DNA from 4 places in the Blautia luti genome. Region 2 is predicted to be linked to each of the others. Evidence: riboswitches for the same ligand, from Rfam matches in the RefSeq annotation. Region 2 holds a riboswitch; each other region holds the start of a gene.
What was found. A riboswitch is a leader RNA that binds a small molecule or an ion and turns the genes downstream of it on or off. The one in region 2 is predicted to bind cyclic di-GMP.

Region 1: another riboswitch for cyclic di-GMP. It lies ahead of R8695_RS14955 (hybrid sensor histidine kinase/response regulator); the one in region 2 lies ahead of R8695_RS15770 (DNA repair protein).
Region 3: another riboswitch for cyclic di-GMP. It lies ahead of R8695_RS09810 (substrate-binding periplasmic protein); the one in region 2 lies ahead of R8695_RS15770 (DNA repair protein).
Region 4: another riboswitch for cyclic di-GMP. It lies ahead of R8695_RS12065 (diguanylate cyclase); the one in region 2 lies ahead of R8695_RS15770 (DNA repair protein).

What each region holds. Positions count from the first base shown of each region.
Region 1 covers NZ_AP028156.1:3,234,468-3,242,030, forward strand. Annotated here, with positions in the region: gene R8695_RS14945 (hybrid sensor histidine kinase/response regulator) at 1-543, opposite strand, end outside; gene R8695_RS14950 (substrate-binding periplasmic protein) at 540-1,379, opposite strand; gene R8695_RS14955 (hybrid sensor histidine kinase/response regulator) at 1,694-4,900, opposite strand; cyclic di-GMP riboswitch class I at 5,112-5,202, opposite strand; gene R8695_RS14960 (diguanylate cyclase domain-containing protein) at 5,725-7,485, shown strand; gene R8695_RS14965 (MATE family efflux transporter) at 7,522-7,563, opposite strand, start outside.
Region 2 covers NZ_AP028156.1:3,410,136-3,417,698, reverse strand. Annotated here, with positions in the region: gene R8695_RS15785 (MarR family winged helix-turn-helix transcriptional regulator) at 193-702, shown strand; gene R8695_RS15780 (ABC transporter ATP-binding protein) at 777-2,510, shown strand; gene R8695_RS15775 (ABC transporter ATP-binding protein) at 2,503-4,386, shown strand; cyclic di-GMP riboswitch class I at 4,601-4,730, shown strand; gene R8695_RS15770 (DNA repair protein) at 4,885-5,169, shown strand; gene lepB (signal peptidase I) at 5,141-5,749, shown strand; gene R8695_RS15760 (LPXTG cell wall anchor domain-containing protein) at 5,784-7,563, shown strand, end outside.
Region 3 covers NZ_AP028156.1:2,083,617-2,091,179, reverse strand. Annotated here, with positions in the region: gene R8695_RS09830 (formate--tetrahydrofolate ligase) at 1-790, shown strand, start outside; gene R8695_RS09825 (cyclodeaminase/cyclohydrolase family protein) at 890-1,519, shown strand; gene R8695_RS09820 (bifunctional 5,10-methylenetetrahydrofolate dehydrogenase/5,10-methenyltetrahydrofolate cyclohydrolase) at 1,663-2,517, shown strand; gene R8695_RS09815 (glucosaminidase domain-containing protein) at 2,519-3,289, shown strand; cyclic di-GMP riboswitch class I at 3,426-3,519, shown strand; gene R8695_RS09810 (substrate-binding periplasmic protein) at 3,697-4,512, shown strand; gene R8695_RS09805 (ATP-binding response regulator) at 4,496-6,676, shown strand; gene R8695_RS09800 (ABC transporter substrate-binding protein) at 6,676-7,563, shown strand, end outside.
Region 4 covers NZ_AP028156.1:2,607,864-2,615,426, reverse strand. Annotated here, with positions in the region: gene recN (DNA repair protein RecN) at 1-504, shown strand, start outside; gene spoIVB (SpoIVB peptidase) at 603-1,811, shown strand; cyclic di-GMP riboswitch class I at 1,956-2,031, shown strand; gene R8695_RS12065 (diguanylate cyclase) at 2,162-3,490, shown strand; gene spo0A (sporulation transcription factor Spo0A) at 3,700-4,506, shown strand; gene glgA (glycogen synthase GlgA) at 4,560-6,014, shown strand; gene recA (recombinase RecA) at 6,214-7,287, shown strand; gene R8695_RS12045 (regulatory protein RecX) at 7,290-7,563, shown strand, end outside.

The DNA.
Region 1 (7,563 bases), 180 kb from region 2:
ACCTGCTGCATCCTGTCTTGCCACTGCCGCAAAATCATAGATCTTCCCTTTATTTCTCAGACGAGTGGTATAAGTCTTTTCCGGATGCTCTGCAATATCACGTACATAATCACTTTTGATCAGCTTCTGCCACAGCGACATAGTATCTCCATCTTTTGCACTCTGTTCTGTCACCTTCAGATTCTGATCCAGTACAAGGATTCCTGTCAGGCGCTGTTCCCCGGCATATTCGTCCAGCATTTCTGTACTGAGATTTCCTTCCTGTTCTATGACTCTGCTTAATTCTGTTGTTTTGTCCAAAAGACGTACCAGGCTTTTCACCTGATCATTGGTGTTATAAATCTCATAACTTTCAATTCGGTTTTTTACAAAATCAAAGGTCTCATCCAGAGTACTGTTCAGCTTGCTATTATCTCTCGCTGTCAGCAGAAGAAAAGTCAGTATTCCGGAAAAAATCAGAATAAACACAAGCAAACACACATTTCTGTCGACCCTCTTTTTCTTCTGTTTCTGCGGTATCTGCCCTCTTATCTGTCTACTCATTTACTTTCTCCTCCCGGCAGAGTTTCGTACGCATCCAATCCGTATTTTGTAACTATTTTTTCTGTAATCCCTTCACTTTGCATCTCTGTAAGCGTTTCTGTAAGCTCTTCTGCCAATTCTTCGTGAGTTCCTTTTTTGAAAGCAATTCCAAGTTCTGATTTATAAGGACTTTCCTCCAGCATACGGTAAGCGCCCTTGCCATCCTGTATCAGACTGCCAAGCATTGCCTCATGTCCCGCAATCGCATCTGCATAATTTTTTCTAAGTGCAGCATAAAGCTCATTCGGCGAAGAAAAACAGTTCACCTGTTCTGCCTGCGGAAGATCTGATTCTATATTATGAAGAAAGAGATCTTCTGCTTTTGTGGTCGCCTGAACTGCAATCCTCTTCCCTTTCAGATCCTGAAGTGTCCGGATTTCACTCTCGGCTCTTACAACCACCATCTGACGACTGTACATATACGGTCCTGCCCACTGATATTTGTTTTCTCTTTCATTCCTGGAATAGCAGCTCCACAGACAGTCTATTGTTCCATCTGACAAAAGTTTCTCTTTATCTTCCCAGACAACCTTCTCAAATTCAGGCTGATAACCCAGCCTCTGAAAGGCTTCCTCTGCAAGTTCCACATCAATGCCTTTATACTCGCCATCACTCGTCTGATAGCTGTAAGGTTCAAAATAATCTATTCCGATAACAATCTCCGGCAGTTCACTGTCCGATGTTTTCTCTTTCTTTATTCCACATCCTCCCGGTATAAGGCTGCCTGCCAGAAGAAGTGCTGCAATACAAATTCTTTTTCTGCGGGTATGGGAGTCATTCTTTCGATTTTTTCTCATATCCAGTTCCTTTCCATTTATTACTGTTTCATAACCTGCGTGTCAGTGACCTTGCTTTCCCAATTAAAACAGAGGGCTTATCCAATTCGGGTAAACATCAAAACGGTGCAAAAAAAGTTCCACGTAAAAAACTTTTACAGGAACTTTTTTCATAAACATCTCAGGTTTTTGGCTGATCTGCCTATAAATCTGCCAACAAAACTTCTGATACATATTATACATTTCATATACTTTCATGTCTACAATTATTTACTGCTATGAAGTATAAAGTACACCTCGTATTACTGTTCACTCCGTTCTCAGTAACAAATAAGTTACAGCCAGCTCTCCAGAACATCATTCAGCTTATTCATATCCAGCGGTTTCGCAATATGTCCATTCATGCCTGTATTTTTTGCCAGCTGTACATCTTCTGCAAAAGCATTTGCAGTCATGGCAACAATCGGAAGTCTTCCCTGTTCGCCCGGAAGGCTCCTGATTGCTGCGGTTGCCTCATAACCATTCATGACAGGCATTTGAATATCCATAAAAATAAGATCATACAAACCTTTCGGAGAAGCTTCCACTTTTTCAACTGCAATTTTTCCATTTTCCGCTGTTTCCACTTCTGCCCCTGTCATCTGCAGAATTTCAACAGCAATTTCTCTGTTCAGCTCATTATCCTCAACCAGCAGAATCCTTTTTCCTGTATAATCTGCTTCTGACAGATCATCCAGATAATTTCTTGCTGTTTTTTCTTTTCTGCCTGAAGTAAACTGCCGCAGTGTTGCCGTCAGCCGGGAACGGAACAGCGGTTTTGCAATAAAAGCATCTACGCCTGCAGCCTTTGCTTCTTCTTCGATCTCGCTGAATTCATAAGATGTCAGTACAATAATGGTAATCTCTTTCCCTATCCGTTCCCGGATCTGTCTGGCTGTTTCAATTCCGTCCATATCCGGCATTTTCCAGTCTAAAATAACAGCAAAGTAATCATTTTTTAGCTCATGACGTGCATAACAGCGCTCAACGGCTTCTCTGCCGGAAAGGACCCATTCGCCTGTAATACCGACTTCTTTCAGCGTGGCAACTGCACTTTCACAGCATGTCCTATCATCATCCACAACCAGAACCGGCAGATTCATCAAATCTCTGTCCTGTTCTTTTTCTTTTTCCTGAAGCTCCAGATAAATTGTTACTGTAATTTTAGTTCCCTTGTGTAAGGTGCTGTCCACTTTAATATTGCCATTCATCAGGTTCACAATATTTCTGCTGATCGCCATTCCCAGACCGGTTCCCTGAACCTTGGTTGTCCGGTGGTCATCTGCGCGGCTGAAAGGATCAAACATGATTTTCTGGAATTCCGGCGTCATACCGATTCCATTATCTTCAATCGTAAATTCATAGCATCCAAGTTCTGAAAATCCATTTGGCTTTTCCTCTATGGAAAAAATAATATTCCCACCATCTGGCGTATACTTGATTGCATTGCTCATCAAATTCACAAATACCTGCTGGATTCTCAGGCTGTCACCACAGACAGCCTCATGTTCAATATGATTGATGTGTATATCAAAATTATGTTTATGTTCATCAAGCACCGGTTTCGTAAGTGTAATAAGATTATCTACCAGCTCTGACAGATTGAAATCTTCCTGTGCCAGTGTCATTTTTCCACTTTCAATACGTGCCATATCCAATACTTCATTGATCAGCCCCAGCAGATGGCGGCTTGATTCTGTGATCTTACTGAGACATTCAATAACTCTATCCTGGCTCTCAATATTTGCTCCTGCGATTGCCGTCAGACCCACAATCGCATTCATTGGTGTCCGGATATCATGTGACATATTGGAAAGGAATTCTGTCTTCGCTCGATTTGCATTTTCTGCGGACCGGTAAGCCTCTTTCAGTGCCTGACGGGATTCAATCTCTGCTTTCTTCTCCTGTGTCACATCCATGGATGCCAGCAATACCTTTTCCAGCTTTCCGTTCTTCCATTCCAAGGGAATATAAGAAGCGATTTTATAAGTCTTTTCATCCAGGCTGCAATACTCAAACTTATAAATATCATTTTCACTTTTCAGTTTTTTCCGAATATTATCCGGGGCTATCAGGATATCTATAGCTTCCAATGGTTCCAGTGTCTTATATTTTTCAAGAACCTGCATCTGAAAATCATGATAAAATCCCAGAGGTTTATATATCATCTGTCCATTCAGATTGTAGAATTCATATCTGTCATTTTCCAGATCACAGACAACAAAACGGTCAACCAGACGCACAATACTCTGAATCAGCTGCCCCATGGAAGCATTATCCGCTGCCATCTGCAGATGCCGTGCGCTCTCTACCTTTGCCTCTGTGATATCACGCAGAAAGATCATGGCATATTCTGAATCCTCTATCTCGCCACGTATAATCACATTGCGGACCCATCGTTCTTCTCCATCCAGAGTGATTCGGCACTCTAAAGATAATTCTGTTTCCAGACCTTTCAGTTTTTCTGCAATATAACCACGGTCATAAAAAGCAGCTACCGCTTTCTTATCTGTTTCCACAACATAGGAATCCACCAAATGCCGGATCAGTTCATCCCATGTACGACTCTGTTCAAAAACTGTCATCAGGGACGGTTCAACCTTAAAGGTATCAAATGTGTTTGCTTCCAGGTTTACATAATATTCGCACAGATCTGTTTTCGTAAAGGCACGGTGGAAAGCAGCTGACTTTTGTGCCTGCATAGACTCTTTTTTTTCTGCATCAATATTGATAAATATGCCGGCAATCCTGCTGGCAGAACCATCCAAACGGCGTATTACTTCTGCCGATGCCCGAAACCACTGGTATTGATTATCCTTCATTCTCATACGATACTCTACCTGGTATTTTATCTGGTTCGTCTTATCCTTAATTGCCGCCTGAAGCTGCACCATTACTCTTTCTTTATCCTGTGGATGCAGAAGATCTGACCAGGATTCCAGTTTATTCGGAAAATCCAGAGTGTCATGATAGCCAAGCATTTTTCGGAATTCATGACTCCAGTTTGCATTCACAATCTCACTGTTTTCGTCACAGTCAAAATACCAGAAGCCGGAATAGATAGCCTCATTGAGCAGTGTCAAATTTACATGATCCCAGTTGACCTGTACGGACATAACCCAGATCTGTCTGCCCGCCTCATCTGTCGCATCCTCTTTACAAAGCCGTACATTTTTCACTGTACCGTCTGCTGCAAGGATCTGTGCTTCCCCTGTTCCGTGAAGCTGCAAAAAACGGTCTCGCTCCAGTATATCTTCCTCGTCATAAAAGAAGTTTCTCAATGAGCCTTTTGTCTGTTCCATGAAAGTATCGAATGTATATCCTGTACTATGCAACAGCAGATTATTCACAGACAAAATAGACAGGTTTTGGTCATAAGATCCTGTCATTATACCTACCCCGCCATTATTTTCCAGTGTTTTCTGTACGGCCTGTGACATGGCCTGTGTCTGTCCCGTTACAGTCTCACCTAAAGAATATATTTTGTCTTCATAATTTCCCATTTTATAAAAATCCTCTCTTCATCCTGCCTTTATCTGTATACAGAGAACCTGTACCTGTCAGTTTTCGTACCCTTTTAGGCATATAAAAAGGACACCTGCCAAAATATGCCAGTGTCCCTACTATATTTCTTTAAAATCACACATCTATATAGTATAAAAGTTATCAAAATCTCTTCCGTTTTCACATCTTTTCCATATATAATATGGAAGCAGTTGCAACCGGCTGACCTGGTCAAACTTGCTGACTTTAGCCCCTTCTGGCTTTGCGTCCCTGCCTTTCAACAGGTTTGCCTTTAAATAATTTCCATTTTTATCAAAAATACCACGAATGTTTTTACACGTCAATAATAAATTCCATTGCCGCAGGCAATCTGGAATGAATTTCGGCTACGTTACTGAAAACATAATGAACAATAACGTTGTAAAGAGCATGCTGATTGTGGGAATACTTTTTTATTTCCGGTCAAAAGCAAGGCATACAGGTACCGGATCCTGAATTTCCATTCTGTCAGGTTCTACCATGCAGTCATAGGCCAGAATATGTACACCTGCCCATTGATCTCCACATGTGCAATAAAACGATTGGGGCGATCTATGAAACGACCCTCTGTGATATGTTCGTACTTCGTTTTTTCTGCTCCTCTTTACGCATTGTATACATACCATAGCATGTTTTCCCCATACCTACAACATTTTCACCTTAGGAAACTTTTATATCTGTCTGATTTTACCTATGTTTTAAAAAAAATTCATTCCGTTTTTTCATTTCTGTGCTATAATGTTCCATCATAAAAATATCCGATATATAAATTGAGGTAAAACAGGTGAAGAAAAAAAATCTTGTGCCTCTTATGGTTTTTTTACTGGGCATGTGCCTTGTTGGTTTCATCGTATACAAAACAGACACTCACGAAAAATGGCAGAGACGCACAACCGCACAATTAAATGTATCAACCTACGGTGAACGTATTAAAAATGAAATTACAAATGGAATTGCGATCACAGATACTCTGAAACAGGTTCTGATCAGTGAAAATGGAGATATCAAGCAATTTGATACGATTGCAGAAAATCTTATATCTGATTCTATTGAAAGTGTACAGCTTGCTCCGGATGGTGTTGTAACAGATATTTATCCTGCTGAGAGAAACGAGGCAGGTAAAATTGATCTGCTCCATGATAAAGACCGTGGCAGAATTTCCTGTTATGCAAGAGACAACCATACAATCATTACACAGGGACCCTTTAAATTGACACAGGGCGGCTATGGAATTGCAGTCCGCAATCCGGTCTACCTGAATGATGAGCACGGACAGGCGTATTTCTGGGGATTTACCATTGTTATCCTGCGTGTTCCTGATATTTTTTCCGACTCGATCCATGCACTTTCAGGTTTTGGATATGAGTACAGACTTTCCAAAACAGAAACTCCCTGGAGTGACACTTATAAACCCGTTTACCAGTCAGATGGTCAGATAACGCAGCCGGTTTCTTATGATTTTACCATAGGGAAAGAAAGCTGGAAGTTCGAAGTAACTCCTGAAAGCGGGTGGAGAAACAATCTATTGATCGTAACAGTCAGCACGATTTTTACCGCTATCACCTTACTTCTGTCAGGGCTTACCAGGGTATGTCTGGTATCAAAAGAAAACAAAAATAAATTTCAGATACTGGCACGCACGGATTCTCTTACAGGTATTTACAACCGCTATGGATTTGACGAATCAGCAGAAAAGATGATGGATAAAAATCCGAAAGGACATTTTGTGGCCGCACTCCTTGATCTCGATGATTTTAAGTTTATTAATGATATTTATGGCCACGCCTATGGAGACAAAGCATTAAAGAGTCTGGCAGACAGCATGAAAACATTTTTCCCATCTGATGCATTACTGGGAAGAAACGGTGGGGATGAGTTCTGTATTCTTTTACAAAATTATACCTGCGAAGATGCAAAAGAACTGCTGCAGCAATTTACCGGACTTCCAAAGACATTCTCATACAAGGGAAAAGAACAGTCATTTAACATTTCTCTGGGATATGCGGAATATCCCACATTTGCAGCCAGCCGTTCACAGCTCATGCGCTGTGCTGATGCAGCCCTCTATGCAATAAAACTTCATGGAAAAAACGGATGTATGGCTTACAGGGAAGGTCTTCAGTCAGGAATCCGTAAACAACTGGGATTCGCATTTAAAGATGTCTCTGAACACCTTCCGGGTGCATTTATCATATACAGAGCGGACAAAGACGATGACGAACTCTTTTATGCAAACCATGAGTTCCTTCATATGACCGGATATAAAGATATGGACGAACTGTTCAGACTCACCAATAAGCGCTTCCGCAGCCTGATCCGAGAAGATGAACAGAAACAGATCGAATCCAGTATCTGGGAACAGATTGATAGTGGTAATAAAAATGACTATATTCACTTTCACCTTCGAAAGGCTGACGGATCCTATCTTTCTGTCCTCGATCACGGAAGAATCGTAGAAAGCCAGCAATACGGAAGAGTATTCTATGTATTGTTCATGGACTGGGAGGCTATGCATATTCATTACAGCGATAAATTTTCCGGATAATAACAGACATACGACTGTTTTTCACGAAACCATAGTTCAGACAACTGCCATGCTTTTTCTTCTGTCTTTATATGCCAG
Region 2 (7,563 bases):
ATATTTCAAAAAAAATCTTTCTCAAAAAGAAGTTGACAATTCATAGATACATCCCTATAATAGTTGAAAGTTAGGATACGAACTATTAGAATGCTAACTAATTAAGAAGTTATGAAATTTCCCACCTATAGATTTTGTCTGTATGCAGAGTTTTGGAGGTGGGATTTTATCAGCTTAAAGGAGGTGTGAAGTGTGGATGAAGAGCTGAAAATTAAAGTAGAGGATATGCATATGGGAAGACTGGTCGGGATTCTTTCCCATCAGATGATGCGGAATGGAAATAATCCGTCGATTGTGATGGAGTCAGATGAACTGACTACATTGCAGAAACATGTGCTGAAGTTTATTCTTCTGGAAACTTTGCACCATGACCTTTATCAGAAGGATATCGAGGAGGAATTTCAGGTACGGAAATCAACTGCTACAAGTATGCTTCAGCTGATGGAGAAGAAAGGTTTTATTTACAGAGAAAGTGCAAAGCAGGATGGACGTCTGAAACGGATCGTACCTACAGATAAGGCGAAAGACATTCTTCCGGCGATCCTTGAGCACATTGATAAGACAGAGCACTGGCTGGAAAAAGGAATTCCGAGAGAAGACATAACTCTGTGTAAACAGGTACTGTGGATGATGCACAAGAATCTGGAAGAACTGCAGCGAAAACAAGGTTGCGATTCTAAAAATGACAGTAAAAAATTGTAACTGTTCAGTATTTGCAGTCAGCGGACTGCTGAACAGTTACAGAAAATTTATAATTAAGGAGGACATCGACAAAGATGAATAAGAAACTTTTACGTTCAGTCCGGGAATACAAGAAGCAGTCTGTACTGGCTCCGGTCCTTGTAATCCTGGAAGTACTGATGGAAGTTCTGATTCCTCTGGAGATGGCGAAGATTATCGACGTAGGTATTGCAAACGGAGATATGAGCTATATCATCCAGCGTGGAGTCATCCTTGTTGCAATGGCAATGATTTCCCTGTTCTTCGGCGTACAGGCCGGAAATATGGCGGCAGTTGCAGCAGCAGGATATGCGAAGAATTTACGACACGATATTTTTTATAAGGTGCAGGATTTTTCCTTTAAAAATATCGACCACTTTTCAACATCAGGTCTGGTCACACGACTGACCACTGATATCACAAATGTACAGCAGGCATACATGATGAGTATCCGCCTTCTTGCCAGGGCACCGTTTATGATCATCCTGTCATGGATTATGACACTGACGATCAATAAACCGATCGCAATGCTTTTCCTGATAGTTGTTCCTGTCCTTGGCGGTACACTGATCTTTATTGCGAAAAAGGCACATCCGCATTTCATCAAGGTCTTTGATGAATATGACAACCTGAACAATTCCGTTCAGGAGAATGTAAATGCCTCACGTGTAGTTAAGGCTTTCGTAAGAGAGGACTATGAGATTGAGAAATTCCATGGAATTTCCAGATATGTTTATGATCTGTTTACTAAAGCAGAGAAAATCGTTGCATGGAACTCACCGGTTATGATGTTTGCCATGTATACTGTAATCATTATCATTGTTGCAATTGGCGGAAGAGGAATTGTTCTCGGTGGCATGGAAACCGGTGAGCTGACAAGTATCATTGTCTACGCACTTCAGATTCTCATGTCCCTGAACATGGTAACTTTCGTGTTTGTTATGATCATGATAGCAGAAGCATCCACAGACCGTATTGTAGAGGTTCTGGATGAAGTTCCTGAGATGCAGGATAAAGCTGATGCAGTAAAGAATGTGGCAGATGGTTCCATTGACTTTAATCATGTAGATTTCAGCTATGCAGGAGAGGGAGGAAATCTTTCCCTGAAGGATGTAAATCTTCATATTAAATCCGGTCAGACAGTAGGTATCATCGGCGGAACCGGAAGTGCAAAGTCTACCCTGGTGCAGCTGATCCCCAGACTCTATGATGTCACAAAGGGTAATGTCCAGGTGGGAGGCGTGGATGTACGCAACTACAATCTGGAAGTACTTCGTGACCAGGTTTCCATGGTACTTCAAAAAAATGTGCTGTTCTCAGGAAGCATCTATGACAATATTCGCTGGGGTGATGAACATGCCAGTGAGGAAGAAGTTCGGAGGGTCTGTAAGCTGGCCCAGGCAGATGGATTCGTCAGTGAGTTCCCGGATGGCTACGATACAATGATCGTTCAGGGCGGTAACAACGTATCCGGCGGTCAGAAGCAGCGTCTGTGTATTGCAAGGGCTCTTCTCAAGAAACCGAAGATCCTGATCCTGGATGACTCTACCAGTGCAGTAGATACAAGAACAGATGCCCTGATACGTAAGGCTTTCCGCGAGGAGATCCCGAACACAACAAAGATTATTATCGCACAGCGAGTTTCTTCTATTGAAGATGCAGATCAGATCATCGTACTGGATGACGGTAAGATCGCAGGTGTGGGTACTTCAGAAGAACTGCTGAAGACAAATGATATTTACAGAGAAGTATATGAATCACAGGTCAAAGGAGGCGGAGACGATGAATAAGAAGAAAAAATTAGACCAGAACACCATCCAAACTGCCAAAAGACTTCTGAAATATATGACAGGAACCCATAAGATACAGTTTATCATCGTATTTATCTGCATCTTTATCAGTTCCGCAGCAAGTATTGCAGTATCCCTGTCCCTGAAATTTCTGCTGGATGACTTTATCATCCCGCTGATCGGACAGACAGATCCGAACTTTGCAGAACTCTATAAGGCACTTGCAGTCCTTGGCTGTATTTTTGCACTTGGTGTGATTGCCACATTTATTTATACCCGAATGATGGTTTATATCGGTCAGGGTGTGCTTAAAAGTGTCCGTGATGATATGTTCGAGCATATGCAGACTCTTCCGATCCGCTATTTCGACCAGAATACAAACGGATCTGTCATGAGCCTCTATACTAACGATACAGATACCCTGCGTCAGATGATCAGTCAGGCGATCCCACAGGCACTGATGGCACTGTTTACGATCGTGGTTACCTTTATTTCCATGTTATTGTTAAGTCCGCTGCTTACGATTCTGGCAGTTGTGATTATTTTTATTATGCTGAAGGTTACCAGTAAGATTGGTTCCAACAGTGGCAAATATTTCATCCGTCAACAGGTATCTCTGGCAGATGTGACCGGTTTCGTGGAAGAACGAATGAATGGTCAGCGTGTGGTAAAAGTTTTCAACCACGAAGATAAATCAAAAGAAGAATTCGATAAACTCAACGAAGCACTTTTCGAGAGCTCCGCAAATGCCAATAAATACGGAAATATGATGGGACCGGTGATCGGTAACATCGGTAACCTGCAGTTCGTACTGACAGCAGTACTTGGCGGACTTCTCTCTGTAACTGGTGTGGGTGGCATCACTCTTGGTGTTATGGCTTCCTATTTACAGTTCACAAAGAGTTTCACTCAGCCATTTATGCAGGTGGCACAGCAGTTCAACGCCATCGTTATGGCACTTGCAGGTGCAGAACGTATCTTCAAACTCATTGATGAGAAACCGGAAGAGGATGAAGGTTATGTAGAACTTGTGAATGCAAGAAAAGATGCCAACGGCAACATTACAGAATGTAAAGAAAGAACAGGTATGTGGGCATGGAAACATCCGCATTCCGCAGATGGTTCTGTAACTTACACAGAACTGACCGGAGATGTTCGTTTCGAAGACGTTACATTCGGATACAATCCGGATAAAGTCATTCTGAAAGACATCAGCCTCTTCGCAAAACCTGGACAGAAACTTGCTTTCGTAGGTTCTACAGGCGCAGGAAAGACAACTATCACAAACCTGATCAACCGCTTCTACGATATTCAGGAAGGTAAGATCCGTTACGACGGAATCAATATCACCAAGATTAAGAAAGATGACCTGAGACGTTCTCTGGGAATCGTACTTCAGGATACGCACCTGTTCACAGGAACTATCAAGGAAAACATCCGTTATGGTAAACTGAATGCCACAGATGAGGAAGTATACGAGGCAGCAAGACTGGCTCATGCTGACCAGTTCATCAAGATGCTTCCAAAGGGCTACGACACCATGTTAAGCGGAGACGGCGAAGAACTCTCCCAGGGTCAGCGCCAGCTTCTCTCCATCGCCAGAGCAGCCGTAGCCAACCCGCCGGTACTGATCCTGGATGAAGCAACTTCAAGTATCGATACCCGTACAGAAAGTATCGTACAGAAAGGTATGGATAACCTGATGAAAGGCCGTACCGTATTCGTAATCGCTCACCGACTCTCAACCATCAGAAACAGCGATGCCATCATCGTACTGGATCATGGTAAGATCATCGAGAGAGGCGATCATGAAGACCTCATTAAGATGAGAGGAACTTACTATCAGCTGTATACCGGAAAATTGGAATTATCATAAAACCGAATTGGTCTAACCAAAAAGTGCCTGTCAATCGTCAATAGTAACAGATTGGCAGGCGCTTTTATATATATATTACTGATAAAACCGAAAATTGTACGAAATATGCAAAAAGTGAACGTAAAATTGTACAATATAACGGACTGGTACCGGTTGACAAATTTTTGTCCCAAGAGGTATAATATGAGAAGCATGGTGAAACGTACGAAACTGAATATGGAATTGGCAAACCTGGTGTGAGCCAGGGACGCAAAGCTTGGAGCCTTTGATAAAAAAGTATTTACATACATAAGAGGAGTATTAATCCGGGAAGGATTAATTTATAAGGTAGTTCGGCTGCAATTATTTTTTATCAAAGAATAATTGTGGCTTTTTTTGTATGTTAAAAGTCAGAAAAAGTCAAAAATATGACTTAATAAAATCAAAAATAAGCATCAAAAAGAAACATTTCTGCACAGAAACAAATGCAGTGAGAAATAAACTTGGATGGAGAGCATAATGACTGAAAAAGAGCTGCGGCGTTTAAGCCGCACAGATTTACTGGAAATGCTCCTGGAACAGAGCAAAGAAGTGCAGCGCCTGCAGCAGGAGCTGGAGGAGACGAAGCAGAAGCTGGAAGACCGGAGACTGATGGAACAGGAAGCCGGATCTATCGCGGAAGCAGCACTTCGGATCAATAAGGTATTCGAGGCAGCACAGCAGGCAGCAGACCAGTATCTGGAGAATATCAGACAGCATGCAGACAGGCGGGAGAATGAAAGCATTCAGCATGAGGAAGCATAAGAAAAAAGAAATTACTTCCCTGCCCACAGTCTCACAGCTGGAGGCAGAGTTAAACAGAAGTAAATACAGGCACCGGTTTTATCAGGTGCTGCGCAATACCATCGGTACACTGATCGCAGTAGCAGCCGCGGCAGTTCTGATCGCCGTACTGTTACTTCCGGTACTGCAGATATATGGAAATTCCATGTATCCCACTATTCAGGAAGGTCAGATCGTGGTATCTGTGAAAGGTGCAGATTTCACCCAGGGAGATGTGATCGCTTTCTACTATAATAATAAGATTCTGGTGAAGCGAATGATCGCAGGTCCCGGAAGCTGGGTAGATATCGATGAGAAGGGAAATGTCACAGTGGACGGCGACCCCCTGGACGAACCCTATCTGGTAGAGAAGTCTCTGGGAGACTGCAATATCAAACTCCCCTATCAGGTGCCGGATGGCAGATACTTCGTGATGGGAGATCACAGATCCACTTCCATTGACAGCCGAAATACATCAGTAGGCTGCGTGGCAGAGGAGCAGATCGTAGGAAAGATTGTATTCAGGCTTTGGCCTTTGAGTTCAGCAGGTCCTGTGAAGTAAGGGGAACAGGAAAAGGGAAAAGGAGAGATGTCAGATGAAAAATACGTTGTTGCATCAGGCGGCGAAGTTCAAGCTGCAGAACCGGAAGCATAAACGCTGGCAGAAAGCGGTCAGTATTCTGGCATGTATAGTAGTTTTCTGTACTGTATATGCGCTGATCCTTCCGGCACTTACTGCAGAGGGAACTCCTCACTGTGGAATAGAAGAACATACTCATACGGATGAATGTTATGAGAACCGTCTGATCTGCGGGAAAGAAGAAGGCGAAGGAGCACACACCCATACGGATGAATGTTATACCCAGGAACAGACGCTGATCTGCGGACTGGAAGAGGGTGAAGGTGCTCATACTCATACAGAAGAGTGCTATGATGAGGAAGGCAATCTGATCTGCGGACTGGAAGAGAATGAAGGACACCAGCACACAGAGGAATGCTACCAGACAGAGGACATTCTCACCTGTGACCAGGAGGAGAGCGAAGGACATCAGCACACAGCAGAATGCTACGAGCAGGTACTTGCCTGTGGTAAAGAAGAGCATGCACATTCACTGGCATGCTACTCTGACCCGAATGCAGATGTAGAAGATGCAGATACATGGCAGAATTCTGTAAGCTCTGTATCCCTGACAGGAAACTGGGGCAGCGATCTGGCAGCCATCGCCCAGACACAGATCGGCTACAGAGAAAGCACTTCCAATTATAATGTAGCAGAAGACGGCGCCACAATGAACGGCTACACCCGCTACGGCGCATGGGCAGGCGACCCGTACCGCGATAACTGGTCCGCACAGTTCACAGACTTCTGTCTCAGCTATGCAGGCATCCCGTCATCCGCAATGGTACAGCCATCAGACTGCTGGGAATGGGCACCGGTCTCCAAAGAAGGCTACACCCCGAACACCGGCGACCTGATCATCCTCGACGGCAACCAGGACGGCACCCCCGACCACGCCGGAATCGTCCTCAACGCCAATGACGCCCAGGTAACTACCGTGATCGGCGACTCTGATAAAGAAGTAAAACAGAATACATACAACCTGGACAACGCGATCATCGTCGGCTACGTAACCATGCCACGCAACCCGAACTTCGACTATGGCGACGCAGAACCGGCAGCGGACGATGCAGACGCACAGGAACCGGACAATAATAATATAGAAGAAACTCCGACGGCGGAGCCGGAGGAGACACCGGAACCAGCACAGGCAGCTGAAGAAGACGAAGATGATGCACCGGAAGCACTGGATGATGAGACGAGTTCTATGGCAGCTACCGGAGAAGATGGAGATGCGGTTAATCAGCGTATTAAAGTTGAATTGTCAGCATCAAAACCAGAAGATAACACTGGCGAGCCACTTTCTGCAAAAGTTGTATCAACATATTCTCAGGCAAATAATCCTAACTCTAAAGCAACTGTTTATGTTAAAGTTGGAAAGCTGCCAGAAGGAGTGCATATAGAGGGATTTAAAAATGGAAAGCGGACTGTAAACTATAATGGTGGAAAGGATGCGCTGGAATTAGAACTAGTGGAGGAAAATGGAGAATATTATATTAAATATGAACAGCCTGCTGGTTCTACAATTGAGTTCGATGTAGAGTTGAGTTCTACAAATGGAACAATGCCCGCTAAGACACAGATGACGTTATCTGTAGATGAAACCAGAACGAAAGCTCCTGAGGGAACATCAGGAACAGATTATTTAGGTGATTCTCAAACTCTTACATGGGTTGCAAAGAATGAGTGGTATCCGGTTTCAAAGAAAGTAAATAATCAGAAGCAGGCGTATACAGAGGTATCAGGATCAAATCTGA
Region 3 (7,563 bases), 1.3 Mb from region 2:
TGCGATCACAGAGGCTGGTTTCGGTGCAGACCTTGGTGCTGAGAAATTCCTCGACATCAAATGCCGTATGGCAGGCTTAAAACCAAGTGCAGTTGTTATCGTAGCTACAGTACGTGCTCTGAAATACAACGGCGGTGTTGCAAAAGCTGATCTCAACAACGAAAACCTGGAAGCACTTGAGAAAGGTCTTCCAAACCTGCTCAAACATGTATCCAATATCAAGAATGTATACAAACTGCCATGCGTAGTTGCTATCAATGCATTCCCTACAGATACAAAAGCAGAACTTGATCTTGTAGAAGCAAAATGTAAAGAACTCGGCGTTAATGTTGCTCTTTCTGAAGTATGGGCAAAAGGCGGCGAAGGCGGAATCAAACTTGCAGAAGAAGTTCTTCGTCTTGTTGAAGAACCAAACGACTTCTCCTATGCATATGAACTGGAAGGTTCTATCGAAGACAAACTGAACCAGATCGTTCAGAAAGTTTACGGAGGTAAGAGAGTTGTTCTGACAGCAAACGCTCAGAAACAGGCAAAACAGTTAGAAGCTCTTGGCTTCGGCAACTGCCCGATCTGTGTAGCTAAAACTCAGTACAGCTTAACAGATGACCAGACCAAACTTGGCGCTCCGACAGACTTCGAAGTTACAGTACGTAACCTGAAGATCTCCGCTGGTGCAGGATTCATCGTAGCTCTTACAGGTGAGATCATGACTATGCCAGGTCTGCCGAAAGTTCCGGCTGCTGAAAGAATCGATGTAGACGAGACAGGTAAGATCACAGGTCTGTTCTAAAAGTTTATTAAATATGTCAGAGAGTGTCTGTATCAGACACCCTCTGAAAAATATAAACAGATATCTGTTGAATAATAAAAGAAAGCAGGAGAGAAAAAGATGGGATTTTCAACAAGTACTTGCACAGAATTCGTTGAGGTTTTAGCTTCCAAAGCTCCGGTTCCGGGCGGCGGCGGTGCATCTGCATTAGTTGGTGCTGTAGGAACAGCTCTTGGAAACATGGTAGGAAGTCTTACTGTAGGCAAAAAGAAATATGCTGACGTAGAAGACGAAATGTATGAATTAAAAGCAAAATGCGATCAGTTACAGAAGGATTTCCTTCGTCTGATCGAACGTGATGCTGAAGTATTCGAGCCATTATCCAAAGCATACGGAATGCCAAAAGAAACAGAAGAAGAGAAAGCTGAGAAAGCCAGAGTTATGGAGATTGTATTAAAAGACGCATGCTCCGTACCTATGGAAATTATGGAGAAATGTTGTGAAGCTATCGAATTGATCGTTGAATTCGGTGCAAAAGGTTCCAAACTCGCCATCAGTGATGCAGGTGTTGGTGCAGCTTTCTGTAAAGCAGCATTACAGGGTGCAAGCCTGAACGTATACATCAATACAAAATCCATGGCTGACAGAGAATACGCAGAAGAATTAAACAGAAAAGCAGATGCGATGCTTGAGAAATACACAAAGATCGCAGATGACACATTCAACAGTGTACTTGGCAGACTGAAATAATAATAAAATAGAAAATCCTGTATTGTTTTTCGGTTTTTCTGAAGAAATATTTTATAGAGTGCATATGAAATATCAGTCAGCTATACTGGAATTATTCAGTTACAATACAGGATAATAATGCATAATTTTGGAGGGAACGACAAATGGCAAAGCAGTTATTAGGTAAAGAAGTAACAGCAGCGTTAAACGAGAAAATCAAAGCAAACGTAGCAGAGCTTCAGGGAAAAGGAGTAAATCCTACTCTCTGCATCATTCGTGTTGGTGAGAACCCAAGCGATATCTCTTATGAAAGAGGAGCAACAAAACGCTGCGAAACTTTAGGCGTTGCATGTGAGAAAATCTTACTTCCGGAAGATGTTTCCCAGGAAGAACTTCTTGCAACAATCGACAAAGTAAACAAAGATGACAAGATCCACGGTGTATTATTATTCCGTCCGCTTCCGAAACATCTGGATCAGGCAGTGATCGAGAACGCACTTGCTCCTGAAAAAGACGTTGACTGTATGACAGATCTTTCTATGTCTGGTGTATTCACTGGCAAACAGATCGGATTCCCGCCATGTACACCACAGGCATGTATGGAAATCCTTGATCATTACGGAATTGACTGCACAGGTAAGAAAGCAGTCGTGATCGGAAGAAGCCTTGTTGTTGGTAAACCTGCAGCAATGATGCTCGTTAAAAAGAATGCAACTGTTACAATCTGCCACACAAGAACTGTAGATATGCCGTCTGTAGCACGTGAAGCAGACATCATCATCGTGGCAGCAGGCCGCGCTGGTGTTGTTGGTGCTGAATACGTAAAAGAAGGCCAGACAATTATCGATGTAGGAATCAACGTAAATGCAGAAGGTAAACTTTGCGGTGATGTTGACTATGCAGCAGTAGAGCCGATCGTAGATGCTATTACACCTGTACCGGGCGGTGTTGGAAGCGTAACAACTTCTGTACTGGTTGGTCATGTAGTAGAAGCTGCAATGAGAAAGGTAAACGCATAAGATGAAAAAAGTGCCAGGAAAACATTTCTGGCTACTTATGACAATGACAGGTGCCCTGATATTCGGGGCACCTGCTTTGGTAAGTGCCAGTGAAGAAATAACCTCCACCAGTACAGAAAACAGCACAGCAGATCACTCGGGAGAAGGTCAGATTTCAAAACCCAAACATCTGGAAAATGCAGAAAATAGCGGAGAAGAAATAATCTCCGACGAAAGTCCCACAGACAATACCTACGGATACTACACGATCATGGGCAAAACTACAGTTTCCGTTGATGATATGTGTTCATTATACAACAGCCAGGGATGCACTTACCCATCAGAAGAACTTAGCAGTGGAGGAGCACCTGACATCGAAACCTTTTGTGACATTATCGCAGAAGAAGCAAACGCAGAGAATGTACGCGGCGAAGTGGTCTTTGCACAGGCAATGCTTGAAACCGGATGGCTTGGATTTGATGGAGATGCCAGAATCGACCAGTTCAACTTCGCAGGACTTGGAACAACCGGAGATGGAGTCAAAGGAATTTCCTTTCCTGACGTAAGAACTGGAATCCGCGCTCAGGTTCAGCATCTCAAAGCCTACGCATCAACAGATGACCTGAATCAGGAATGCGTAGATGAACGATTTGGTTATGTGACCAGAGAAACAGCCCCCTATGTAGAATGGCTGGGAATCCAGGAGAATCCATACGGCGGTGGCTGGGCTGCGGGGAAAGATTACGGAAGTAAATTAAGAAAAATACTTTCAGATTTAAAATCTGAAGCATAAAGCATTACTGTTTATTCTTTTCTCAATATGCTTTGTGAACAGTAATGCGAACAGTAATAATTATTCAGATAACAGATTGATATATTTCTTATAGACATGATATAGTATGAGTGCTATAATAAAAAAAATTTTTTATGGCATTTATTGGCAAACCGGTTGAAAAGCCGGAGCGCAAAGCCAGAAGGAGCTAAAGTCAGACTGAAATCTGATCATGCCAACCGGTTGCATCATGCCTCAGTAATAAAAAAAGGTAAATGTTAAATGGGCATTATGGAAAAAGTTCCTGTGAAATTTTTTACATGGAACTTTTTTTGGCTTCAAGCGGATAAAAATCATCCGCTTCGCTACTTACTTAATTCGGTTAAATTTGAGAAAAAATAGAAAAGAATAGCAGGAATGGAGAAAAGATGAAAAGGAAAAAGGTGATTGCAGGCATTCTGCTTGTGGGAATTTTAGCAACTGCCCTGGCAGGGTGTAAAAACACAAATATCACTAAAAAAGAAAGGGAAAAGCCCGTCATCACCTTGGGCAGTGACAGTTATCCGCCATACAATTATCTGAATGAAGATGGGATTCCCACAGGAATTGATGTGGAACTGGCTACAGAAGCTTTTAAAAGAATGGGTTATCAGGTGGATGTTGTCCAGATCAACTGGGAGAAGAAAAAAGAGCTGGTAGAAAGCGGAGAGATCGACTGTATTATGGGCTGTTTTTCCATGGAAGGACGCCTTGACGATTACCGCTGGGCAGGACCTTACATAGCAAGCCGCCAGGTAGTTGCTGTAAATGAGAGCAGTGATATCTATAAACTAAGTGATCTGGAGGGAAAGAACCTTGCCGTCCAGTCCACAACCAAACCGGAAGGCATCTTTCTGAACCGGACAGATGAAAGGATCCCCAAATTGGGCAATCTGATCAGTCTTGGGCACAGGGAACTAATCTATACCTTTCTGGGAAAAGGATATGTAGATGCAGTTGCTGCACATGAGGAATCCATTGTCCAGTACATGAAGGATTATGATGCAAGCTTCCGTATCCTGGAAGATCCGCTGATGGTGGTCGGGATAGGTGTTGCTTTTGCAAAAGAGGATGACAGAGGAATCTGTGAGCAGATGGATCAGACGCTGGAAGAAATGCGTCAGGATGGCACATCCCTGAAAATCATTAAAAAATATCTGGATGATCCCCAGAAGTATCTGGAGGTGGATGATCTTGGATATTAGGAGAAGAATAAAAGTAAAGCGATTCTGGATATTCGGCATTCTGCTTGGAATCTGTGTGACTGCAGCTTCCCTGTATTACTTTTTTCAGGCAGAGAAAAAGGAAGCAGAGAACAGGATGGTGAAAACTGTAAACTATGTCAAAGTGCAGTGTTCCACCTACACCCATTATAATGAAGCTTCGGAATCTAAAAGTCTCCTCCGCGCCATTGAAAGTGCCAGACAGATGAGTACGAATATCGACATGGAAACAGAAAACGGCAGCCGGCTAAGCCAGGAGTTTCTGAAAGAAAATCTGCAGACCCTCTGGGTGGATGGTATCCTTGTGCTGGATGCAGAGGGAAAGACAGTCTGCAAATACAGCATGGATGAGGCTCTGACCAATGAGATCACAGATTATCTGCAAAAAGACATTATCATGGATTTTACCGGATATGAAGAAAGATCTTATTCGGAACGGATTGACCGAGAAGACGGATCACGTATCGACATTGCAGCCTGTGCCAGAAAAGATGCACCAGGTATGGTTGCAATTTATTATTACACATCTCCGGAATTTGTCAGAAATTATACCCTGACAATACAGAACCTTTTAAATGGCTATAGCACTCAGAAGGATGGAACGATTATTGTTGCAGACAAGGGAACCATCGTTGCCAGCAACGATGAAAGCCTGCTGGGACAGGATACTGCCGGGAACCAGGTTGTCCAGGCAATGAAAGAGCATACAGACAGTCAGCATATTTTTCATTTAAAAAATGAAGGAACCGGAGGTTACGGAATCATGCTGAAGCAGCGGGATTATTATATTTATGCCTATCTTCCGGATACGGAAGTATTCCGTAACCTGCCACTAAATGTAACCGCTGTCGTTTTTCTTTATTTACTCATATTCGGTATATTCTGCTTCTGGGGTTACAGAGTGGATCTGGCACACCGGAAACAGGAACAGGAAAAAGATGAAACATATAAAGCAGAACTTCTAAGAGCAGCAAAAAAAGCAGAAGCAGCCAATGAGGCAAAAACTGAGTTTCTGCAGAGAATGAGCCATGATATCCGGACACCGATCAATGGAATCTGCGGCATGATCAATGTGGCAGACCATTATGCAGACAATATGGAGAAACAGACGGAATGCAGGGCAAAGATCAAAGAGGCATCCCATCTGCTGCTGGAACTGGTAAACGAAGTTCTGGACATGAGCAAGCTGGAGTCAGATGAAGTGGTTTTGGAAGAAATCCCATTTAATCTGAACAGTATTTCTGAGGAAATACTGGGTGTGATCGAACAGGTGGCTGCAGAGCAGAATATCCGGATCCTTTGGGAAAAGAAAGAAGTTACACACTGGAATCTTATTGGAAGTCCGGTGCATGTGAAGCGGATCCTGATGAATATTTTGTCCAATGCGGTGAAATATAACAAAGAAAACGGATATATCTATATCAGCTGTCGGGAAATCCCATCAAAACAGACAGCAATGACCACATTGGAATTTGTCTGCAGAGATACCGGGATCGGAATGGCAGAGGCATTCCAGAAACGCATTTTTGAACCATTTGCACAGGAACATGCAGGAAGCCGCACAAAATTCGCCGGAACAGGACTGGGAATGCCAATCACAAAAAAACTGGTGGAGAAAATGGGCGGAACCATTTCCTTTGAAAGTAAAGAAGGCACAGGGACTACATTTGTGATCCGGATTCCATTCCAGATTGATGCAGATATGAAGGACAGGACTGAAACGGAAGAAAAAACGGAAACATCTATCCAGGGGCTCCATGTTCTTCTGGCAGAGGATAATGAATTGAATATGGAGATTGCAGAATTTGTGCTTCAGAATGAAGGCACTGTGGTGACCAAAGCATGGAATGGACAGGAGGCTGTTGACATATTCAGAAAAAGCAGTCCTGGAGAATTTGATGTTATTCTTATGGATATTATGATGCCTGTCATGAATGGATATGAAGCAGCAAAGATGATCCGCTCTCTGGACAGAGAGGATGCAAAAGTGATACCGATCATTGCCATGACAGCAAACGCGTTCACTGAGGACAAAATGAGAGCAAAGGAAGCAGGAATGGATGAACATATTGCCAAGCCTGTTGATGGAAAGTTATTAGTAAAAGCGATCAATGAGTTAGTAAAACATAATCAGGAGAAGTTATAATGAAAAAGAAAAAATGGAATAAGATACTTGCTGTGCTTTTGGCGATGGTGACAGCCGTATCACTTCTGTCTGGCTGCGGCGGGAAAAGTGCGGAAAAAGAAGATGCAGAAACCATCACAGTGTATTTATGGAGCACAAAGCTGTATGAAAAATATGCGCCATACATCCAGGAACAGCTTCCGGATATCAACGTTGAATTTGTAGTAGGCAATAATGATCTGGATTTCTATCGTTTTCTGAATGAAAACGGCGGATTGCCGGATATTATAACCTGCTGCAGGTTTTCCCTCCATGATGCAAGCCCCCTGAAGGACAGTCTGATGGATCTTTCCACAACCAATGCTGCAGGTGCTGTCTATGATACCTACCTTAACAATTTCAAAAATCAGGATGGCAGTGTAAACTGGCTTCCTGTGTGTGCAGATGCCCATGGCTTTGTAGTGAACAAAGATCTTTTTGAAAAGTATGATATTCCTCTTCCAACGGATTATGAAAGCTTCGTTTCTGCCTGCCAGGCATTTGATGAGGTGGGTATCCGTGGGTTTACTGCAGACTATTACTATGATTATACCTGTATGGAAACACTGCAGGGTCTGTCTGCATCAGAGCTGTCTTCTGTGGATGGACGTAAGTGGCGTACCATCTACAGTGACCCGGACAATACAAAGAGAGAAGGTCTGGACAGTACCGTCTGGCCGGAGGCTTTTGAACGTATGGAGCAGTTTATTCAGGATACAGGGCTGAGCCAGAATGATCTGGATATGAATTATGATGATGTGGTTGAGATGTACAAAAGTGGTAAGCTTGCCATGTATTTCGGCAGTTCTGCCGGTGTAAAAATGTTCCAGGATCAGGGCATTAACACAACATTCCTGCCATTCTTTCAG
Region 4 (7,563 bases), 800 kb from region 2:
GATTTCCAGAGAAAGAAAAATTATACAGACAATGGCTTTGATGACATCGGTTATCTGATCTCCACCAATCCGGGAGAGAGCCTGAAACCGTTAGGTCAGATCGTATCCGGCGGTGAACTTTCCAGGATCATGCTTGCGCTGAAAGCAATTCTGGCAGACAGAGACCAGATCGAAACACTGATCTTCGACGAGATCGACACAGGTATCAGCGGAAGAACTGCACAGAAAGTATCAGAGAAAATGGCTGTGATCGGACAGCATCACCAGGTACTTTGCATTACACATCTGCCTCAGATCGCAGCTATGGCAGACAGTCATTTCGAGATTGAAAAGCATCTGAAAGGTACAGAAACCATTACCCAGATCCATGTACTTTCTGAAGAAGATTCTGTCCGTGAACTGGCAAGGCTTCTCAGCGGAACAGAGATCACACCGGCTGTTCTGGAAAATGCAAAAGAAATGAAAGAATTGGCACAGAAACAAAAAAATACAAGATTGAAATAAAATATTTGACCGCATACTAAGAGAGGATCATCTGAAAAGAGAATCCTCTCTTTTTTCTGATCATACCTGAAAGATTATACCTGAAAGGATGTGCAGAAATGAACAGAAGAAAAAAATACCGGCTGTTTCTGATGTGTTTCCTGGTTCTTGATCTCCTTGTAATGGCATTTCTGGGATATCAGTATCTCAACCGTAAAATACCGGATGAGATCCAGGTTTCAAGACAAAACAGTACAGATGTGTCAGAGCTCCTTTCCAATCCTTTTGTAACCTTTGATGAGGCTGTGCCTGTTTCAGGTGACGGAGGGTATGTACTGCCCTGCAGACTTCTTGGATATCTGCCTTTCAAAGAAGTAAAAGTAACCCCTGTGGATGACAGGGAAGTGTATGTCAGTGGAAATACCATAGGGATCTATATGGAAACAAAGGGTGTACTGGTTATTGATACAGGAGAGATACAGGCTGAAGATGGTGAAACGAAAGAGCCATCCAGAAATATTGTCCGTCCGGGAGATTATATTGTAGCATTTAATGATCAGAAGGTTACAGACAAAAAAGAACTGATCAGGGATCTGGAAAACATGAATGGAGAAGCAGTTACGCTGAAAGTCAACAGAGATGGTGAGACGCTGCCTGTTTCTGTCACACCTGCCAAAGATGCCTCCGGCAGCTACAAACTTGGACTGTGGGTAAGAGATGACACCCAGGGGATCGGAACGCTGACCTATGTGAATGGGAACGGCAGCTACGGTGCACTGGGGCATGGGATCAGTGATATTGATACAGCAGATCTTCTGGAAATATCAGGAGGTGCTTTGTATAAAGCACAGGTTCTGGCAGTGAATAAAGGCAGCAAAGGAAATCCGGGGGAACTGGCAGGACTGATCCGTTACGAGGAAAGAAATCTTCTGGGGACTATTACAGAAAATAACAAAAACGGCATTTACGGACAGCTTTATACAAATGAAGAAAACAGTATTTCTCTGAGAAAAATGCCGGCAGCACATAAGCAGGAAGTGCACACCGGAGATGCCACGATCCTGGCGTGTGTGGATGGACAGGTAAAGGAATATGCAGCAGAGATCAAAAGGATCGATCTGAACCATGAAGATACCAATAAGAGCTTTGTGATCCAGATAACAGACGAAAATCTTCTGGAACTGACCGGAGGCGTGGTCCAGGGAATGTCCGGGTCGCCTATTTTGCAGGATGGAAAAGTAGTTGGCGCAGTTACCCATGTGTTTGTGCAGGATTCCACCAGTGGATATGGGATATTCATAGAAAATATGCTGAACCATGAGAAATAGGACAAAAAGACGCTGCCCGTGCAGCGTTTTTGTCGTTACTGCAGATAATATTTTTTGACTTTCCTCCGGGTATGTGCTATAGTAATAATATTATGAGTTAGATTTTCGTGTGAAAAGCGGCAGATTGTCTGATGAGAAGTATTGTATAAGATATGGCAAAACAATCGAAAGGTTGCGACGCAAAGCTATAGGGTCTGTAAAATGACAGCCAGCTGCAGGGAGTTAATCAAAAGTATTGTTATTGTTATAACAATACTTTTTTTCGTTGCAAAAAAGAAATACATATAAACCAATACTGTGGGCAGGAAGCAAAGCTGCCGCAGGATTTACAGATAGAGGATGATAGGAATATGACAATGCAGGAAGCAAAGCAAACCATGCGGTATATGGAGTCTGTATTTGATGTAGTGCGTCTTCTGGAAGCTGATACATTAAGAGAGATCCATTATGGAGATTATACGTCCAAGGAGCCAAAAGCCCCCTGTCAGTGCTACGATTTCTGGAAGAAAAGCAGTCCGTGCGAGAATTGTGTATCTATACGTGCACTGGAGGAAAAGAACAGAAAAGTAAAAATGGAATTTATTGATTCTGTACTTTACCAGGTGATTGCAAAATATATGGAGATTGACGGCAGAGAGTATGTCATGGAGATGATCAACTGCCTGGACGATGAACTGATCCTGGATCCTCAGGGCAAAAACCGTCTGCTGAAAAAAATAAGCGGATACCAGGAAGCTCTGTATACAGATGCCCTTACAGGTGCATCCAATCGGCATTTCTATGAGAATATGATCAAAAATATGAAAACTCCTGCAGGAGTTGCAATGATCGATCTGGATGATTTCAAGTTATATAATGATACTCTTGGGCATAAAGTGGGAGATCTGGTGCTACGTACGGTAGCAGAAGTTATCAGAAGCTGTATCCGTAAAACAGATATTCTGATCCGGTACGGAGGGGATGAATTCATCCTGATCATGGCTGATGTAGAACCGGAGATTTTTACCCGGAAGCTGAAAAGTATCAGCAGGAAGGTGCAGGAGGCAAAAGTGCCTGGCTATCCCAGACTGAAGATGTCTGTCAGTATAGGCGGCGTAATGTCAGAAGGAGACACGATAGAAGAAGCGATCAGCCGTGCAGATCATTTTATGTATATGGCGAAAAATAAGAAGAACATGGTCGTTACAGAGGAGAACAGCACCGGCGGGAAGCTGGAAGGCAGAAAAGAGAAATTCTTTGAAGATTTACGGCCGAAGATCCTGATCATAGATGATTCAGAGATGAACCGTGCCATTCTCAGGGAGGTACTGGGAGAAGAATTTGCTGTCCTAGAAGCTGCCAACGGAGAAGAAGGCCTGGAATACCTTGAAGAGCATGAAGAAGATATTTCACTGGTGCTTCTGGATATTATCATGCCTGTGATGGATGGTTTCGAGGTTCTGCGGGTAATGTCTGAGAAGAATTTCCTGGACAATATTCCGGTGATCATGATTTCCAGTGAGGAATCAGAGACCTATGTGAAAAAAGCCTATGAAATGGGAGCCATGGATTATATCAACCGTCCGTTCGATGCCCAGGTAGTATACAGACGGGTATTTAACACCATAAAGCTCTATGCGAAACAGAGAAGACTGATCGCCCTGGTAACAGACCAGATCAAAAGTGAACTGAAAAAATAAAGAAAAATGCGATTGCTGTCCGGTAAGATATATTCGTGGCGAATGATGAAAATAAAAGCCAGATAAGCGCAGATAAGCGCGATGGAAAATGGGTCTGACCTCCCTGATTCGGCTTGATTTCTCCCTTATCGTTCCTCTATAATATGTGATGTGCCAAAAAAACAGGAACAAAAATATAGAGGATTTAGATCAGGGAGGAGGCTGGCCTCATGGAAAAATTAAATGTGGCGGTTGCGGACGATAATGAGAGAATGGTGGAAGTACTTGGAAAGATCATCGAAGAAGATAAGGATCTGGAACTGGTTGGCAAAGCCCATAATGGAGAAGAAATCTGTAATATTATAAGGGAAAAAGAGCCGGACGTTGTGGTATTGGACATTATTATGCCGAAGATGGACGGCCTGGCAGTGATGGAACGTTTTGTCCATGACAGCAGTTTGAAGAAAATACCGGCGTTTATTGTAGTTTCCGCTGTAGGAAAAGAGAGGATCACGGAAGATGCATTCAGTCTGGGAGCGGATTATTATGTGCTGAAACCTTTTGACAACAGGATGCTGTTAAATCGGATCAAGCATGTGAGAAGCTTAGGAGACAGGAAATTCAGACAGATCAGCAGACAGACAGAAGTAAAAGAAGAAAATACCATGACCCAGGGAAATCTGGAGACAGATGTAACGAACATCATTCATGAGATAGGTGTTCCGGCACATATCAAAGGATATCAGTATCTGCGAGATGCCATTATCCTGTCTGTAAATGATATGGAAATGCTGAATTCCATTACGAAGATTCTGTATCCCACCATTGCGAAACGGCATCAGACAACTTCCAGCAGAGTGGAGAGAGCGATCCGCCATGCCATTGAAGTAGCGTGGAGCAGAGGAAAGATGGATACGATCGATGAGCTTTTCGGATATACGGTAAGCACAGGAAAAGGTAAGCCTACGAATTCTGAATTTATTGCACTGATCGCAGATAAAATCAGACTGGAATATAAAAATCGCACTTTCCAATAGGCGTTTTTTGGAGTATAATTGTAGTATAAAGGCTACCAAGGAGGGTTTTACGCATGAAAAATATTTTATTTGCAACATCTGAAGCAGTTCCGTTTATCAAAACAGGAGGACTGGCAGATGTAGCAGGCGCTTTACCGAAATATTTCGACAAGAGATATTTCGATATTCGTGTGATCTTACCGAAATATGCCTGTATGAAACAGGAATGGAAAGATAAAATGGAATACGTCACACATTTCTACATGGATCTGGGATATAAGAACTGCTATGTAGGAATTATGCATATGGAGTATGATGGAATTCAGTTCTATTTCATTGACAATGAATACTATTTCAGTGGTCCGAAACCATATGACAGTGCTCCGTGGGATCTGGAGAAATTTGCATTCTTTTCCAAAGCAGTATTATCCGTACTTCCGGTGATCGGATTCAGACCGGATGTGATCCACTGTCATGACTGGCAGACAGGACTTGTCCCTGTATATCTTCATGACAGCTTCCAGCAGAATGAATTTTTCTGGAATATCAAGACGATCATGACAATACATAACCTGAAATTCCAAGGCGTCTGGGATGTGAAGACTGTACAGGATATCACAGGTCTTTCTGATTATTATTTCACTTCAGACAAGCTGGAAGCTTACAAGGATGCCAATTTCCTTAAGGGAGGTATCGTATTTGCGGATGCTGTGACAACTGTCAGCAATACTTATGCAGAGGAGATCAAGACACCGTTCTACGGCGAACGCCTTGACGGCCTGATGTGTGCCCGGGCTAACAGTCTGAGAGGAATTGTCAATGGTATTGACTACAATATCTTTAATCCGGAGACTGATCCATATATCACGAAGAACTATAACGCGACAACCTTCCGCAAGGAAAAAGTAAAAAATAAGATCCAGCTTCAGAAGGATCTGGGACTGGAAGAAAATCCGAAGGCAATGATGATCGGTATCGTTTCACGTCTGACAGACCAGAAGGGCTTTGACCTTATCGCATATGTGATGGATGAACTCTGCCAAGATGCAGTGCAGATCGTAGTTCTCGGAACCGGTGATGAACGTTATGAGAATATGTTCCGTCATTTCGACTGGAAATACCATGGAAAGGTTTCTGCCCAGATCTATTATGACGAATCGATGTCACACCGTATTTATGCTGCTTCTGATGCATTCCTTATGCCGTCTCTGTTCGAGCCATGCGGTTTAAGCCAGCTGATGAGCCTTCGTTACGGAACTCTTCCGATCGTCCGTGAAACAGGTGGTCTGAAAGATACAGTGGAACCGTTTAATGAATATGAAGGAACAGGTACAGGATTCTCCTTCCGCAACTACAATGCCCATGAGATGCTCAATACAGTACGGAATGCAGAGAGGATCTACTACGATAAGAAACGTGAATGGAATAAGATGGTTGACCGTGCTATGGCAGCAGATTTTTCCTGGAACAATTCCGCACGTCAGTATGAAGAGATGTATAACTGGCTGATCGGTGATAAACCGGAATAAACAGAATAGAAAGAATTTTACGAAAGAACGGGAAATGCATGGCAGAGACTGTGCACCCGTTCTTTTTATGCCAAAATCACCCGGGCAGGATTATTTCCTGAAATTTACGGAAAAGCTTGACATCCGGAAAAAAGTATAATACTATATTAAAAGAAAACACGAACATAGGTTCGAAATATATGCAAGGAGATTAATATAGATGATAAATGAAGAAAAACAGAAAGCATTAGAGGCAGCTCTTGGACAGATTGAGAAGCACTATGGCAAGGGATCTGTCATGAAACTGGGAGAATCCAGCACGAATATGCAGGTGGAGACAGTCCCTACAGGTTCTTTAAGCCTGGATATTGCCCTTGGAGTCGGGGGAGTACCCAAGGGACGTATTATCGAGATCTACGGACCGGAATCCAGTGGTAAGACGACAGTTGCCCTCCATATGGTAGCGGAAGTCCAGAAGAGAGGCGGGATCGCAGGATTTATTGATGCGGAACATGCCCTCGATCCTGTATATGCCAGAAATATCGGAGTAGATATTGACAATTTATATATTTCACAGCCGGATAACGGGGAACAGGCACTGGAGATCACTGAGACTATGGTTCGTTCAGGAGCTGTGGATATTGTGATCGTGGACTCTGTTGCAGCCCTGGTACCGAAAGCGGAGATTGATGGAGATATGGGAGACAGCCATGTAGGTCTTCAGGCCCGTCTGATGTCCCAGGCCCTTCGTAAGCTTACAGCAGTGATCAGTAAATCCAACTGTGTGGTAATCTTTATCAATCAGCTTCGTGAGAAGGTGGGCGTGATGTTCGGTAATCCGGAAACCACTACAGGCGGACGTGCACTGAAATTTTATTCTTCCGTACGTCTGGATGTACGCAGGGTAGAGACTCTGAAGCAGGGCGGAGAGATGGTCGGAAACCACACCAGGATCAAGGTCGTTAAGAATAAAGTGGCACCGCCGTTCAAGCAGGCAGAATTTGATATTATGTTCGGCACAGGTATTTCGAAGGAAGGCGATATCCTGGATCTGGCAGCGGACTGTGGTATCGTGAACAAGAGCGGAGCATGGTATGCCTATAACGGAGATAAGATCGGACAGGGACGTGAGAATGCGAAACTGTTCCTGAAGGAACATACGGACATCTGCGACGAAATCGAGAAGAAGGTACGTATTCATTATCATCTTCTTCCTGATGAGGAGGCAGCAGAAACTGCTGAGGGCACTGAGAATACAGGTGCTGAAACAGAAACCGAAACAGCAGAGGATTGATCATGCAGTTTCTGTCAGAAGAGCATAAGCGAGCAGCGAAGAAAGCGATGAAACTTCTGGAACATATGGACCGTACAGAGAAGGGACTGCGGGACAGACTGCATCAGGCCGGATTTGGGCAGGATGCCATAGAGGCAGCCATGGCATATGTGGAGTCCTATGGATACATAGATGACTACCGCTATGCCAGAACCTATATTGCTTACAGGATGGATTCGAAGAGCCGCCAGAAAGTGCTGCAGGAGCTGGCTGCGAAAGGAGTAGATCGTTCTGTGG